DNA from 2 places in the Variovorax sp. 01T432 genome. Region 1 is predicted to be linked to the other one. Evidence: riboswitches for the same ligand, from Rfam matches in the RefSeq annotation. Region 1 holds a riboswitch; the other holds the start of a gene.
The links. Region 1 has a riboswitch for glycine ahead of AC1DNF_RS13400 (D-amino acid dehydrogenase). Riboswitches for the same ligand answer to the same signal wherever they lie in the genome.
Positions count from the first base shown of each region.

Region 2: another riboswitch for glycine. It lies ahead of gcvT (glycine cleavage system aminomethyltransferase GcvT); the one in region 1 lies ahead of AC1DNF_RS13400 (D-amino acid dehydrogenase).

Region 1 covers NZ_JBFTPS010000014.1:78,130-85,933, reverse strand. Annotated here, with positions in the region: gene AC1DNF_RS13405 (FAD-dependent oxidoreductase) at 1-939, shown strand, start outside; glycine riboswitch at 1,011-1,100, shown strand; glycine riboswitch at 1,116-1,233, shown strand; partial or broken gene AC1DNF_RS13400 (D-amino acid dehydrogenase) at 1,322-2,649, shown strand; gene AC1DNF_RS13395 (FIST signal transduction protein) at 2,610-3,878, opposite strand; gene AC1DNF_RS13390 (PhaM family polyhydroxyalkanoate granule multifunctional regulatory protein) at 3,916-4,623, opposite strand; gene AC1DNF_RS13385 (copper chaperone PCu(A)C domain-containing protein) at 4,701-5,600, opposite strand; gene AC1DNF_RS13380 (TonB-dependent receptor) at 5,628-7,804, opposite strand, start outside.
Region 2 covers NZ_JBFTPS010000020.1:14,892-22,695, reverse strand. Annotated here, with positions in the region: gene AC1DNF_RS16660 (LysR family transcriptional regulator) at 1-245, shown strand, start outside; gene AC1DNF_RS16655 (histidine phosphatase family protein) at 256-1,011, opposite strand; gene gcvP (aminomethyl-transferring glycine dehydrogenase) at 1,310-4,213, opposite strand; gene gcvH (glycine cleavage system protein GcvH) at 4,434-4,805, opposite strand; gene gcvT (glycine cleavage system aminomethyltransferase GcvT) at 4,842-6,011, opposite strand; glycine riboswitch at 6,058-6,178, opposite strand; glycine riboswitch at 6,191-6,295, opposite strand; gene AC1DNF_RS16635 (hypothetical protein) at 6,338-6,871, opposite strand; gene AC1DNF_RS16630 (ABC transporter permease/substrate-binding protein) at 6,979-7,804, opposite strand, start outside.

The DNA.
Region 1 (7,804 bases):
GTCGATCGGCACTCGACGCCCGCGGCCAAGGCGCGCGGGCGCGTGGCCGAGGACGCGGCCGCTCCACGGGACGCCGCCGCCGCCTCTCTCGCGGGCGCGGGAAATCGGGAAGGCTGGCGCAGGCTGCATGCACGCCTGCGGCGAAGCCTTGCCGGCCTGCTCGACCGAGCCATCGGCATGCGCCACAAGTCCGATCCCATGGAAAACCTCGTGCGCCTGGCTGCCTACAGCCGCAGGAGCGTCCGCGCGTTGAGCGACGAAGTCGGCATGCCGCAGAGCGCGCGCACCAGCGGCCTCCTGAACTTCTTCACGGACGCCGACACCTTCGGCCACCGGTCGGCACGTGCGCAGCACTGGCGCAAACTGGGCTGCGAGGAGCGCCTGCTGACCGCCGCCGAGGCAGTCGTCATGGAGCCCGCCCTTCGATCGATCCACGACCAACTCGCCGGCGCCACCTACTCCCTCGAAGATCCGGCGCGCGACCCCGGCCAGTTCGCGGCAAGCCTCGTCTTCCTGTGCCGGGCTGCCGGTGTGCGCTTCATGATGAAGCACACCGTCGTCTCGCTCCAGGAGCACGACGGCCGCATCGACCATGTGGAGTTGGCCGACGCCGAGGGTCGTCCGAGCACCCTGCGCGGCCAGGCCTATGTGCTGGCGCTCGGGAGTTCGAGCGTGCCTCACGCGGAGCGCCTGAAGATCGCGATGCCGCTGCGCTTCGCGCGCGAGTACATCGTCACCATCCCATTGAAGGACCCGGCCCGCGCCCCGCGCCTGACGCTGCGGGACCGCCAAGGCAAGCTCCGCATTGCTCGTGTCGAGACGCCCACCGGCGAGTGCCTGCGTGTTTCCGGCACCGTGCCCTCCAGCCCCGACGAACAGGGCGAACCCGACTCGGACCGCTTCCATGCCATCCTGCGCCGCATCGACATGCTGTCATGAGCGGACTGCGGCCGGAACTCGAGTTCGCGTTCACGGGGCTCTAGCACGGCCGGGCCCGCGCGGCCTACAATCGCCGCACTGCAGGAGAGCGGGCCGCGCCAGCGGCCCCACCGAAGGCGCAAACTCCCATAAACGCTCAGGTCGACTCACGAGATGAGCCTGTACTGCACCAACTGTCAGAGCCGTCTGGAGAGCCATCGCACCGCTTCAAGGTGGGCGCGATGCACCGAAGGAGCAAACCCGTTGCGGGCGCAGCGGGTGAATCTCTCAGGTACCGAGGACAGGGGGAGCGGCAACTTGGACCGAGCGTCCGGTTGCTCTTCGTTCGTCGAGGCTTCCGTTCCCGTTCGTCCAAGCGCTGCAACCTTCATTGGTGATTCACATGCGCGTGATCGTTCTTGGCGCCGGCCTGCTCGGCGTGACCTCGGCTTACTACCTCCAGCAACTCGGCCACGAGTGACCGTGATCGACCGACAGGCCACACCGGCGGCCGAAACCAGCTTCGCCAACGGCGGCCAGATCTCCGTCAGCCATGCGGAACCCTGGGCCAACCCGGGCGCGCCGCTGAAGGTGCTGCAATGGCTCGGCAAGGAAGATGCCCCGCTGCTGTTCCGAATTCGTGCGGACATGCGCCAGTGGCTGTGGGGCCTGCAGTTCCTGCGCGAATGCACACCGGCGCGCACCCGCCACAACATCGAGCAGATCGTTCGCCTGGGCACCTACAGCCGGGAGACCCTGCAGCAATTGCGCCGCGACACGGGCCTCAGCTACGACCAGCGCACGCAAGGCATCCTGCACTTCTACACGACGCGCAAGGAATTCGATGCCGCCCTGAAGCCCGCCGAACAGATGCGCGCACTCGGCTGTGACCGCCGGGTGATCTCCGCGGACGAGGCCGTGAAGATCGAACCCGCGCTGGCCCACATCCGTGCCCAGCTGGCAGGCGCCACCTATACGGCCGAAGACGAGTCGGGCGACGCCAACCGCTTTGCGCGCGAGCTGGTCGCGCTGGCCGCCGCCGCGGGCGTGCGCTTCCTGATGAGCCACACCGTGACAGCGCTGCGCGAAGCCGCCGGCCGCATCGATCATGTGGAGGCCACCGACAGCGAAGGCCGTTTCCAGCGCATCCGCGGCGATGCCTTCGTCGTGGCGATGGGCTCGCTGAGCCCGCTCTACGCGGCGCCGCTGGGCATCCGGCTGCCGATTTACCCGGCCAAGGGCTACTCGGTCACCATGCCGGTCAAGGATGCATCGAAGGCGCACCAGGTTTCGCTGACCGACGACGAGTTCAAGCTCGTGTTCTCGCGCTACACATCGGCCACTGGCGACCGCCTGCGCATCGCCGGCACGGCCGAACTCAACGGCTACGACCGCGACCTCAACCGCGTGCGCTGCGAGGCGATCGTTCGGCGCGTCGAGCAACTGTTCCCCGGCGCCGGCGATGCAACCGAGGCCCAGTTCTGGACCGGCCTGCGTCCGGCGACGCCGAGCAACGTCCCGTTGATCGGCGCCACGAAGCTTCCCAACCTGTTCCTGAACACCGGACACGGCACCCTGGGCTGGACCCACGCCTGCGGTTCCGGCAAGTCGATCGCCCGCATCGTGAGCGGCCTGGCGCCGGAGGTGGACTTCGCCTTCACCGGGATTGCAGGATCAGGAAAGGCCCCGGCTCAATCGTCGCTGGTAAAGACCGTCAAGACGCCGGTATAGCCGTACAGGTGATGCCGCGCGATTTCGCCCGCGGCAAAGAACCCGACCAGCGGCACGTCGCCGAGCGCGTGCCGCACGATCTGCAGCTCGGCGCCGGGCGCTCCGAAATGCGGCCCGCCCCTGCCCGCGCAGCTGACATAGACAGCACCGGCGATGCGCCGCGCCGGATGCGGCGCCGCCTCGGCTTCGCCGGCGGCGACCTCGCGCGCGGTCGCCAGCGTCTGCTCCTGGGGTTCGAGTTCCTCGCGGATTTCGGCGCACACCCGCATCAGGTCCGCACGTGCGGCCTGCGCGTTGCGGCGGCAGAAGCTCATGCGCATGCCGGCCTCGGCGACGTCCGCGATCGCCACGCCGCGGCGCGTCGGATCGAGCCCGATGATGTGACGAACGAGCACGTCCGCGCCCAGGTCGCGCGTGCGGCGGATGCCGTCGCTGCCGGGGTGGGCGAGCCCGACAAGCGTCGCGCGCACGGCTTCGATCGCCTGCTCGGGCTGATCGAGCGACACGTGAAGATCGGCCAGCAGCACGTCGAGCGCGGGCTGTCCGTCGAGCTTGAGCAGCAGATTACCATCGGCCTCGGTGATCTCGCGCTCGGGCGAGACGGGCTGGCAGCCCTGGGTGACACGCGAGACCAGCCGCACGCCTTCGCCGAACACGACGCCCGACATCCCGCCCGAGAACACGCCACCGACCGCGCCCTGCCCCCGGATGTTGCCGTTGCCGCCGATGGCGAACTGCAGGGAGCCGGCGCGGCCCGAAGACAGCCCGCCGAAGAGATAGCCGGTATCGGTGCGTTGCGCCATCTCGTCGATCAACTCGCTGAGTTCAGGCGTGCGCGGGTCGGCATGCACGAGCGCGGTGTGGGCCGAAAAGCCGCTCATCTCGGTGTTGGTCAGGGGGGCCACGCCGGAGAACACGCGGTACTGGTCGCTCGGCAGCTCGCACAGCATCACGCTGAGGGCAGGTTCGTCGAAGTATTCGGCGTTGTTGGCAGCGACGCCCACACCCACGGTGCCTGACCAGTCCGTGATCTCGGGCAGCTCGGCACCGAGGTGGTCGAGGATCTCCTGTGCATCGGCTGCGTAGTGGTCGGTGATGTAGAGCAGGCCCAGCGTGGGCGAGTGGGCGTAATCGGGCAGCGCCATCTGCGCCCGCAATTGGGCGAGCACGAGGCCGGCCGCCATGCGCCATTGCGGATGGGTGGCGTGACCGGAAGGAAACAGCTTCATGCGACCGATTCTCGCTCGGCTGGACTCGGAGAATTTCTCAGCGTGCGCGAGTCCGCTTGCGCGCTGGGGCCTTGGCCGCCGGGGCCTTCTTCTTCGCGGCGGCGCCCGGCTTGGGCGCCGGCTTGTCGGGGGTCGCCGCGACCATCGCCTTGCCGACGGCGTCCGCCAGCGGCTGAGCCATCGCCGGCATCTTCAAGTGCGCGGCATCCTGCAACGCCGAGGCAGCGATCTGCTGGAACTGCTGCGTCAGCGCACCCCACCATTGCAGCGGGTCGACGACGCCGCCGGCCGCTTCCGCCGGCGCGGCGGCGGCGGTTTCAGCGGACTCGGTTTCGTTCCGTGGCGCCGCCGGCTGGGGAGCCACCGCCGGGGGCTGCGCGCCGAACATGGACGAAGGTGCGGGTGCCGCCGCAGCGGGCTGCCGCGTGAACGCGTTGGCCAGGTCTTCCATGCGCACGTTCATGCCGCGCAGGGTCGAGAGCGTCATCTTCTGCACCTCGAGCGCCTGGATCGTGGCCTTGAGCGCATGGCCGTTCTGCTCGAGCCAATACTGAACGGTCTTGAGTTCCTGGATGCGCTTGTCCACCTCCTCGACACTGAGCGTGGGCGCGACCCAGCTCGACAGGCTCGGCATGCCGGGCACCGCGCTCGGGCCGGCCGTGGCGGCGGCGCCCGTCAGGTTCCTGAGAAAGTCGAAACCCGGGACGAACTGGCTGAAGGCGAAAGGCGTGCTCGAGTCGCTCATGGGAAGTCTCCAGGAGAGTGGTTTTTGTGCAGCCAGCTTACTCCATGAAAACGCCCCTATGGGCGCCTCGGCGCGTCTCAGTGCTTGTGCTCGCCGCCGGCGGGAGCGGCGGCGCCCGCCAGCACCGGCACCTTCAGTTCCAGCGTGCTCTTCTGCCCCTTCGCATCCTCGAAGCGCAACGTCAGCGGCACCGTGCTGCCGCTGGTCAAGGGCTGCTTCAGGTCCATCATCATGATGTGATAGCCCCCGGCCTTGAGTTCGACCGTCTGCCTTGCCGGCAGTTCGAGCCCCGGCACCTCGCGCATGCGCATGGTGTCGCCCTCCATCTTCATCTCGTGGACCGCCGCCACGCCGGCCACCGGGGTCGAGGCGCCGACCAGCCGCGCGCCCGAGGGGGCGCTGAGCTTCATGAACGCGCCCGTGCCACTCTGTCCCGGCACCGAGGCGCGAATCCATGCGTCGCGCACGTCGACCGCCGCCACGCCCGGTGCAAGCACATCGAGTCGGACCGCCGGGCTCGCCAGGCCTTCCGTCGAGGTGCCGCTGGCCGGCACCTGCGCCCAATCGGCGCTGCCGGCATCGCAAGTCTGCAGCACCTTGAACCACAGCACGCCCGGCGTCGCGGGCAGCCTGCCGCGCAGCAGAAACTCTGCCTGCGCCTTGCCCGACAGCGCCGCCTGCGGCGACTCCGCGGTCCAGCGCACTTCGCCGGCGTCGTCTCCGGCCGCCTTCTGCACCTCGAGCTTCCAGCCCTTGAGCGCCTGAGCCTCGGAGAAGGCAAAGCCCTTGGGCAAACGCACGGTGATGCCGGTCGTGCTGCCGGCATCCTTGCAGGGATGGCCGACGTGGAAGGCCGCCTCGTAGTCGCTGCCGGCGCTGCCGCCGCCCGGCGGCAGTGTCACGTGGGCGAAGCTGCCGCCCGCGCCAGTCAGCAGGAGACAGGCGGCCAGGTTCTTGAGGACGTAACGGGAGTTCATGGGAAGTTCCTTTGAAGACATTGGGAGTCAGAGGTCGAAGCGGAGTTCAGCGGTGTAGGTGCGCTGCGGATAGGGGTGAAAGTTCCAGTACTGGTAGTTGTTGGCGTTGTCGATGCCCAAGGCCGCCGACCAGTGCTTGTCGAACTGGTAGCGCACGCGGTAATCGACGGTGAAGTACTTGCTCGCGGCGGTATAGGCGAAGCCATTGATGTCGCTGTTGTCGAGCGTGGAGTACTGCTTGCCGCTGTAGCGCGCGGCCATGGTGAAAGCCCAGCGCGCATCGGGCTTCCAGGTGGCAACCGCCGTGGCGCGCCACGCCGGCACGCGCGGCTGCTGCTTGCCCACGCTGGCCGGAAAGGCTGCGTTGGCGGTGATGCGCGAGTCGGCATAGGTCAGGCTGCCGCCCAGGTCCAGGCCCTTGATGAAGACGTCGGCGCCCTGGTAGGCCATCTCCACTCCGGTCGTGCGCATCTGGTCGACGTTCTGCACGCGCGAGACGGTGGTCGAGCCCGGGATGAGCTGCGAGTAGAGCGCATCGCGCGTGGTCTCGTGAAACAGCGTCACGCGCGCGAGACCCTGACCCAGGTCCTTCTCGGCCGTGAGCTCGGAGGTCCACGACCGCTCGGGCTTCAGGTTCGGATCGTTGATGAAGGACAGCGCGCCGCCCGAGGTCGCGCCGTAGAGCTCGCCCACCGTCGGCATCCGGACGGCGCGCCCGGTCGACGCCTTGAGCACCGTGTCGGCGCTCCACTGATACGCGACGGCGGCCTTGGGCGAGACGTGCGACTCGTGCCGGTCGCCGTAGTCGAGCCGGCTGGCGCCGCTCGCGCTGAAGCCCTCCTGTGCGCGCCAATCCTCGAAGCGCAGGCCCAGCACCGTCTTCCACCGGGGAGCGAAAGCCCAGGTGTCCTGCGCCCAGAGGCTGCGCAATTCGGAGCGCCCGCCCACGTCGGTCACTGGCGTGCCGGCGGGGCCGTCCTGCCAATCGCCGATCACCCCGGACTTCAGGATGCGCAGTTTGTACGCATCGCGCTGCACCCCGAAGTCGACGATGTGCGCGCTGCCTTGCGGGCGCCATGTGCCACGTGCGCCAAGCGTGTTCCAGCCGGTGCCGTTCTGGTCCTGCAGCGTGCCGGCCCCGCCACCGGCCGCCGGCGGCAGCGCGACCGTCGGCACCCGGAGCTGGTCGCTCGCGTCGTCATAGAGACTGGCCGTGACTTCCCAGTCCCACTCGCCCCTGGTGTTGCTCTTGACCGAGAGCCCGTGCATCAGCTGCGTCTGCCTCTCGTTGCTGAGGTTGTAGTCGCCCGGCGAGAGATTGAAGCTGCGCCCGTCGATGTTGACCAGCCCGCTGTAGATGGGCTGCCCCGCCGGGTTGCGCAAGTAGGTGTCGGGCCGGCCTTCCGAGCCGTTCCGCCACCAGCCGAGCGTGTAGGCGGCGCGTACCGTCGACGAGAAGTCGTAGGCCAGCTTCAGTTTGGCATGGTCCTGCACCGTGTGATATGCGGTCGCGGTGCCGAGGATGTACCAGGGATTGTTGTTGCGATCCAGAGCCGCGACCGCGCCGGTCACCGGGGTCCCGGCGGCGCCGGGCGTTCCGGCACTCAGGGCCCGGGTCGGAAATGTCAGCGGTTGCCCGTGGCTGTCGATGCGGTTCACGTCGATCCACCAGGACCAGTCGCCGCTCTTGCTGCCGATCGATGCGCTGCTCTGCCAGCCGTTGAAGCTCGTGTGCGTGTTGTAGAGATCGAAGGGCTGCGAGAAGTAGCCCGACTTCACGTGCGCCTCGAGTTGTGTCGGCATGCGGGTGACGTAGTCGACGACGGCCCCGGCCGAGTTGCCCGGGTAGGCGGCGGAGAAGGGGCCGTACATCACGTCCACCCGCTCGATCTCCTCCGGCATCACCAGGCCCCAGCGCGGCGCATAGTTGCTCCCGTTGGCGATCCCGTTGCCCAGGTAGTTCGACAGCAGGATGCCGTCGGCATACACCGCGGAGCGCGCGCTGTTGCCGGTGCCCGAGGCCCGGCTCGAGAGAATGGCGTGGTTGTAGTCGCCGATATAGCGCTTGCGCACCAGCAGGCTGGGGAAGTACTTGAGCGCATCCTCGCTGTCGGTGGCGTTGATGGTGTTCTCGATCTGCTCGCCCGTGATGCCCTCGATGGTCGTGGGAATCTGAGTGGGCAGCGAGCTCGGGCGGCCGCCGC
Region 2 (7,804 bases), on a different contig from region 1:
GCGAGTCCCCGGTGCGCGTCGAGGTCCGCGCCGGCCAGGCCGCCTGCGCGATGGCTGCCGCGGGCGGGGGCATCGCGGTTGTCGACGACCTGACGGCGAGGGGCTGCATGACCGACAGGCTCTCGTTCCGGCCGATCGTCGACGCGCCGTCCTTCGACGTTTTCGCGGTGACCCACGAGAACATCCCGGCTTCGCTGCTGTCGGGCAAGTTCGTCGAGCGGGCCGAAGCGGCGCTGCGCCGCTGACCGCACGAAGTCATGGGCGCCGGTCGGGCGCGCTTGTCACCGGCGTCGCCGCTTCATGCAGCGGAACGAGGAAGTTCAGCTGGTCCAGCCGCATCGCGGCGAGCCCGTCCTCGCGTCGTTCCACCAGGTAGGAGGTGATGGCGCAGTTCGGCACGTCGCCCCGCCGGTCGATGTCCAGGATCTGCTGCTCGTCCATGTGTTCGAGCAGGTAGCGCATGCAGTTGACGGTGACCTGGTGCGCGACCACCAGGACGCGCCGGTCCGCGTATTCGCGCGTCACCATTTCGAGCAGGCTGCGCAGCCGCAGGATGACGTCGCACCAGCTCTCGCCGCCGGGCGGCCGGAAGTAGAACTTGCCGACCAGCTGGCGCTGCTCATCGAGGGCGGGATGGATCTGCCCGATGCCCAGCTTGGTGAGCCCATCCAGGATGCCGAACTCCTTCTCGCGCAGCCGTTCGTCGATGCGCAGCACGATCGGCGCGCTGGCCATGCGGCTGCGCTCGGCGACGAGGCGGGCGGTCTCGCGCGCGCGCACATAGGGCGAACAGAGGATCACTTCGGGTTGCGCGTCGGGCTGCAGCCTGGCGAACCAGTCGCCCAGCGCGATCGACTGCGCCACGCCGAGTTCGGACAGCGGCACGTCGACGTCGCGCCATGCCAGATCGATCACGGGCAGGCCGCCGGCCTCCGCCGCGTGACGCGCGATGTTGCCGGCGCTCTGTCCGTGGCGCACGAGCCAGAGGGTGCGGGGCCAGTGGGGTTGCATGGGAGAGATGATAGGAATCAGCTTCCCCTATGCCTCGTAGGCCGAAGCCGGATTCGCCGGAACGCCTTGATATTGCTCCCCCGCAGTCACAGTTGGAAATGCGCTTGGGGAGGGCGAATTCTTGACCATCGCAAAGGAAGCAGATGCGAGGTCGCGCGCCTTGGCAGCAAATTCTCATGGACTCGGGCCGCCTGTACAGGTTCATCAGCGACGAGGCAGGGCGCACGGTTGACGAGCGATCCCTGGGCTTGAAAGTCGAGAAGGACCTGGGAATCGAAGGCCGGTTGGAGTAGCGCCTTCAGGCGAGATCAGCGATCGGCACGCAACTGCAGAACAGGTTGCGGTCCCCGTAGACGTTGTCGACGCGGCCGATCGGCGGCCAGTACTTGGCCTCCTTGAGCGTCGCCAGCGGGAAGGCGCCGAGCTCGCGCGAATAGGGCCGCGCCCATTCGGTGCCGAGCAGGCTCGCCGCCGTGTGGGGCGCGTGCTTGAGCGGGTTATCTTCCCTGGGCCAAACGCCTTCCTCGACGCGCCGGATCTCGCCGCGAATGGCGATCATGGCGTCGATGAAGCGGTCGAGCTCGGCCAGCGGTTCGCTCTCGGTCGGCTCGACCATCAGCGTGCCCGGTACCGGGAAGCTCAGCGTCGGCGCATGGAAGCCGTAGTCGATCAGCCGCTTGGCGACATCCTCCGCCGTGACGCCGCTCGTCTCCTTGAGCGGGCGCAGGTCGAGGATGCACTCGTGCGCGACGTGGCCGTTGGGGCTCGCGTAGAGCGTGGGGTAGTGGTCCTTCAGGCGCGCGCTGATGTAGTTGGCGCTGAGGATCGCGGTCTCGGTCGCGGCCTGCAGGCCGGCCGCGCCCATCATGCGGCAGTACATCCAGCTGATCGGCAGCACGGCGGCATTGCCCAGCGGCGCCGCCGACACCGCGCCCACGCCGTGCGACGCGACACCCGCCGTCGCATGCCCGGGCAGGTAGGGCACGAGGTCTTCCACCACGCACACCGGCCCGACGCCCGGGCCGCCGCCGCCGTGCGGAATGCAGAAGGTCTTGTGCAGGTTCAGGTGGCTCACGTCGCCGCCGAATTCGCCGGGCGCGGCCACCCCGACCAGCGCGTTCATGTTTGCGCCGTCGACGTAGACGCGGCCGCCGTGCGCATGCACGATCTCGCACAGCTCCTTCACGCGGGTCTCGAACACGCCGTGGGTGCTTGGGTAGGTGATCATCACCGCGGCGAGCCGGCCGGCGTGCTTCTCGCACGCGCGCTTCAGGTCGTCGATGTCGACGTTGCCTTCGGCATCGCAGGCCGTCACCACCACCTGCATGCCCACCATCTGCGCGCTGGCCGGGTTGGTGCCGTGCGCCGAGGAGGGGATGAGGCAGACGTCGCGGTGCCCCTGGCCCTTGGCTTCATGGAAGGCCTTGATCGCCAGCAGGCCGGCGTACTCGCCCTGGGAGCCGGCGTTGGGCTGCAGGCTGATGCCCGCGTAGCCCGTGGCCTCGCAGAGCCAGGCGCGCAGCTGGGCGTCGAGCTGCGCGTAGCCCTGCAGCTGCTCGGCCGGCGCGAAGGGATGGATGTTCGCGAACTCGGGCCAGGTGATCGGGATCATCTCGCTGGTCGCGTTGAGCTTCATGGTGCAGCTGCCCAGCGGGATCATGCTGCGGTCGAGCGCCAGGTCCTTGTCGCTGAGGCTGCGGATGTAGCGCAGCATCGCGGTCTCGCTCTTGTGGGTGTTGAACACCGGATGCGTGAGGAAGGCGCTGGTACGGCGCAGGTCCGGGGGAATGCGCGGCGTGATCGTGCCCGAGAGTTCCTCGAAGCGCGGCATCGGCGTGCCGGCGGGCACGAACAGTGCCCACAGGGTCTCGATGTCGGCGCGCGTCGTGGTCTCGTCGAGCGAAATGCCCAGGTGGTGCTGCAGCCGCTGGCGCAGGTTGACGCTGGCGGCGTGCGCGCGCTCCTGGATCTTCGCCGTGTCCTCGCCGGTCTTGACGGTCAGCGAGTCGAAGGCGGTGGCGTTGACGATCTCGCGGCCCATCTGCTCCAGGCCCTGCGCCAGCACCGCCGTCAGCGCGGCGACGCGCTGCGCGATGCGGGTCAGGCCCTGGGGCCCGTGGTAGACCGCGTACATGCTGGCGACCACCGCGGGCAACACCTGTGCGGTGCAGATGTTGGAGGTGGCTTTCTCGCGGCGGATGTGCTGCTCGCGCGTCTGCAGCGCGAGGCGGTAGGCGGGCCGGCCGTGCGTGTCCACGCTGACGCCGACCAGCCGCCCGGGCAGCGAGCGCTTGAACGTGTCGCGGCAGGCCAGGTAGGCGGCGTGCGGGCCGCCGTTGCACATCGGCATGCCGAAGCGTTGCGTGGTGCCGCAGACGATGTCTGCATCCCATTCGCCCGGGGGCACCAGCAGCGTGAGCGCGAGCAGGTCGGCCGCCACGCAGAAGGCGGCGTCGCATTCGTGCGCGTGGCCGGCGAGCGGGCGCAGGTCATGCACATGGCCGGTGGTGGCCGGGTACTGCGCGAGCACGCCGAAGAAGTCGCCGCTCGTCATGAGGTGCGGCAGGGTCTCGGAGACGGTGCTGACCTTCACCTCGATGCCCAGCGGCGCGGCGCGTGTCTTGATGACCTCGATGGTCTGCGGATGGCAGTCGCCCGACACCAGGAAGACCTTGCTCTTGCTCTTGACGCTGCGCCGGGCCAGCGTCATCGCCTCGGCCGCCGCGGTGGCTTCGTCGAGCATCGAGGCGTTGGCGATGGCCATGCCGGTGAGGTCGCACACCATGGTCTGGAAGTTGAGCAGTGCTTCCATGCGGCCTTGGGAAATCTCGGCCTGGTAGGGCGTGTAGGCGGTGTACCAGGCCGGGTTCTCCAGCACGTTGCGCAGGATCACGGCGGGCGTGTGCGTGCCGTAGTAGCCCTGGCCGATGAAGCTTCGCGCCACCTTGTTCTTCGCGGCGATGGCCTTGAGCTCGGCCAGCGCGTCGGCTTCGCTCAGCGCCGCGGGCAGGCGCATCGGCCTGCGGCGGCGGATGGCCGGAGGGACGATGCCGTCGATCAGCTCGGCGCGCGTCGACGAGCCGATGGCGCCGAGCATGCGCGCCTCGTCCTCGGCTTCGATGCCGATATGGCGCGCGATGAATTCCTCGGCGTTCTCGAGGTCGGTGAGCGAGGGCAGGGTGGGCTGGACGGGCGTCGGCATGGATGTGATCAGCTTGGAAGGAACGAGGTACGGAGCAGGAAAGAGGTCGCCGCCGGGCCGCCCCAAGGCGGCCGCGCCTCCCACCCGGGGGGTGGCGAAGCACACGAAGTGGCAAGCCGGGGGGCAGTCATTCGGCGGCCGCCGCCGGGCCGCCCCAAGGCGGCCGCGCCTCCCCCCCGGGGGGGTGGCGAAGCACACGAAGTGGCAAGCCGGGGGGCAGTCATGATTCAGCGATCTTCTGGTAGGCGGCGGCGTCCAGCAGCGCGTCGAGTTGCGAGGGATCGCTCAGGAGCACCTTGAAGAACCAGCCTTCGGCTTCCGGCGCGCTGTTGGCGAGCGAGGGATCGGCGCGCAGCGCTTCGTTGACTTCGGTGACCTCGCCGGACACCGGCATGAAGACGTCGGCCGCGGCCTTGACCGACTCGACCACGCCGGCGACTTCGCCCTGCGCATAGGTCTCGCCGACGTTGGGCAGGTCGACGAAGACGACATCGCCCAGCGCGTCCTGCGCGTGCACGGTGATGCCGACGACGGCGACGCCGTCGCTGCCGGCATCGACCCATTCGTGGTCCTTGGTGTACTTGATGCTCATGAAAAGACTCCTGGTTGGAAATTGATCAGCCGGCCATCATCCACGGAAATAACGCGTCGGCACGAAGGGCATGGTGCTCACTTCCATCGGCACGGGCTTGCTGCGCACGATCGCCTGGATGCGGGTGCCGGGCTCGGCGTAGGCCAGCGCCACGTAGGCCATCGCGATCGGCCGATCGACCGTCGGGCTCAGCAGTCCGCTGGTCACCTTGCCGATCAGAAGACCCTCGAAGGATTGCAGGGGCGTGCCGTCGCGCACCGGCACGCGTTCCAGCGCGACCAGGCCGACCCGCTTGCGCTTCAGGGTGTCGTGGTCCAGGTGGCCCGCGGTGCCGCTGGCGGCCGTGAGCTGCGCAAGAATCCGCGCCGCGCCCGGGAAGCCGCCCTCGCGCGCGCCGCCGGCGCGGCGCACCTTCTGCATCGCCCAGCCGAGCGAGGCTTCGACCGGCGTGGTGCTTTCGTCGATGTCGTTGCCATAGAGGCAGAGCCCGGCTTCGAGCCGCAGCGAGTTGCGCGCGCCCAGGCCGACCGGCTTGACCTCGGGCTGCGCCAGCAGCAAGCGGGCGAGGGCCTCGGCATCCTTCGCGGCCACCGAGATCTCGAATCCGTCTTCACCGGTGTAGCCGCTGCGCGTGACGAAGGCCGCCAGGCCGCCGATGCGCACTTCGCCGCCCGTCATGAAGACGAAGCGCTCGACGCCCGGCGACAGGCGCGCGAGCGTGCCGGCGGCGAGCGGGCCCTGCAGCGCCAGCAGCGCATGGTCGGGCATCGGCTCGACCTGGCAGCGCTGGCCGATCTTCGCGCGGATGTGGGCGATGTCGGCCGCCTTGCAGGCGCCGTTGACGATCACGAAGAGCGAGTCCCGGCCCTCGTTGAAGAACATCAGGTCGTCGAGGATGCCGCCCTGGTCGTTGAGCAGCAGGCCATAGCGCTGCTTGCCGGGGGACAGGCCGATCACGTCGACCGGCATCAACGTCTCGAAGGCGGCGGCGGCGTCGGGGCCCTTGAGGCGCAGCTGGCCCATGTGCGAGATGTCGAACAGGCCGGCGGCCTCGCGCGTGTGCTTGTGCTCGGCCATCAGGCCGGTGGGGTACTGCACGGGCATGCTGTAGCCGGCGAAGGGCACCATGCGGGCGCCGAGCTCGGCGTGCAGGTCGTACAGCGGGGTCTTTTGCAGGACTTCGGCGGGGGCGGGTGAGGAGGCCAAGGCACTCTCCAATAGGGGCAGTCGCTATCCATGACGCAAGCCATGGGCCACCCCTGCTGTCCGCTTTACCTGAGAGATTCGCCCCACGATCGGGGTTTGCTCCTTCGGTGGGCGGCTCTCACTGATCGTTGCTCAGTGGCGGTCCGCCTCTCTCCAGCAAGGAAACGCCCGAAAAAACGAGCGCCTCGTCAGTCCTTTTGCCTGAGCGTTCGGGCCCGATCTCTCGATGGGACCTGCGCCTTCGGCGGCCACGCGGGGGCGCGGCTCTCTCCTGACACGAAAGAGTGTAAGGGATCGGGCAGAGGGCGGTCCCGGGCGCGGCGTCTTCAGTGCACGGCATCGGCCACCGGCAGCAGCATGTCGATGCGTGTGCGGACGGACTCGGCGCGCTCCGGGCCCGCCACCTTCTCGATCTCGGCCAGCATGGCGTTGGCCGTGGACAGCATCGACGTCCGGTCGCGCGCCTCGCGCAGGGTGTCGCGGAACTGCGCGGCGAGCACGGGGTCGCGCCGCACGAACATGCGCTCGCAGAGATCGAACAGGAACATCCGCGTCGTCGCCAGCGAGCGTTTGCCGTCGAAGGCGTCGACCGAGACCGGCGCGGCCTGCGCGAGCGGCGCCGGCACCCGAACGGGCGAGGAGGCCTCCGGCGCCTGCTGCTTCGGCACCAGCAGGAAGCCCTCGTTCACCAGGTGCAGCGCCACCCTTCCAGCCTCTTCGCGGCCGCCGAAGAGTTGGCCGAAATCGGTCACCGAGCGCTGGCCGTCGGCCATCAGCAGCAGCGCTCGCTCGCGCTGGCCCAGCGTGCGGCGGCCCGGCTGGAGTTCCTGGCGGGCCTTGTCGGTCTTGACGAGAAGCATCGGGATCTTGCGGGGTTCGGGATGGAGCACCGCATCATCGGAGGTCGTCGTGACACCCGCGTGAATGCGGCGCCCCCGCGAGTGCGGCGCGGGACGCCCCGGCTTGCTCAGCGCTGGCGCCGCATGAGGTATTCGATGGCCTCGAACAGCGCCTCGCTCACCAGCGCCAGCAGGGCGGCGGGCACGGCGCCGGCGATGAGCAGCCCGCGGTCGTTCAGCGCCAGTCCCGTCACGATGCGCTCGCCGAAGCCGCCCGCGCCGATGAAGGCGGCGATGGTGGCGGTGCCGATGGCGATGGTCGTCGCGGTCCGAACCCCCGCCAGCAAGGTCGGCAGCGACAGCGGCAGCAGCACCAGCCGCAGGCTCTGCGCGCCGGTCATGCCCAGGGCCGTGCCGGCCTCGCGCAGACCCGCGGGCACCTCGGCCAGTCCGGTCACGGTATTGCGCATGATGGGCAGCAGGGCATAGAGCGTGAGGGCGATCAGGGCGGGCACGGTGCCGATCGCTCCGAGCAGCGAGATCAGCAGGGCCAGCAGCGCCAGGGAGGGAATGGTTTGCAGGAGGCCGGTCAGGCCGAGCACGACCGCGCGCACGCGCAGGTGCGGGAACACGAGGATGCCCAGCGGCACCGCGATGAGGATCGCGAGGCCGACCGAGGCCCCGACCAGCAGCAGGTGTTGCCGCGTGAGGCGGCCGAGGTCCGAGCCGAAGAGCTTGGCGGCGAAGCCGCGGGGGACTTCGCCGGATACGGCGGCCTTGCGCGCCAGGAAATCGCGCGCGATCGCATCGAAGGCCTCGCCCTGCAGTTCGGCGCGCGCGTTCATGCGGATCATGGCGGGCTCGTCGATGCGACCCTGGAGCTTCTGCAGCGCGGCCCAGGCCTGCGGCCAGCGCGCCGGCACGTCCAGCCGGTAGAGCACGACCGCCTCGTAG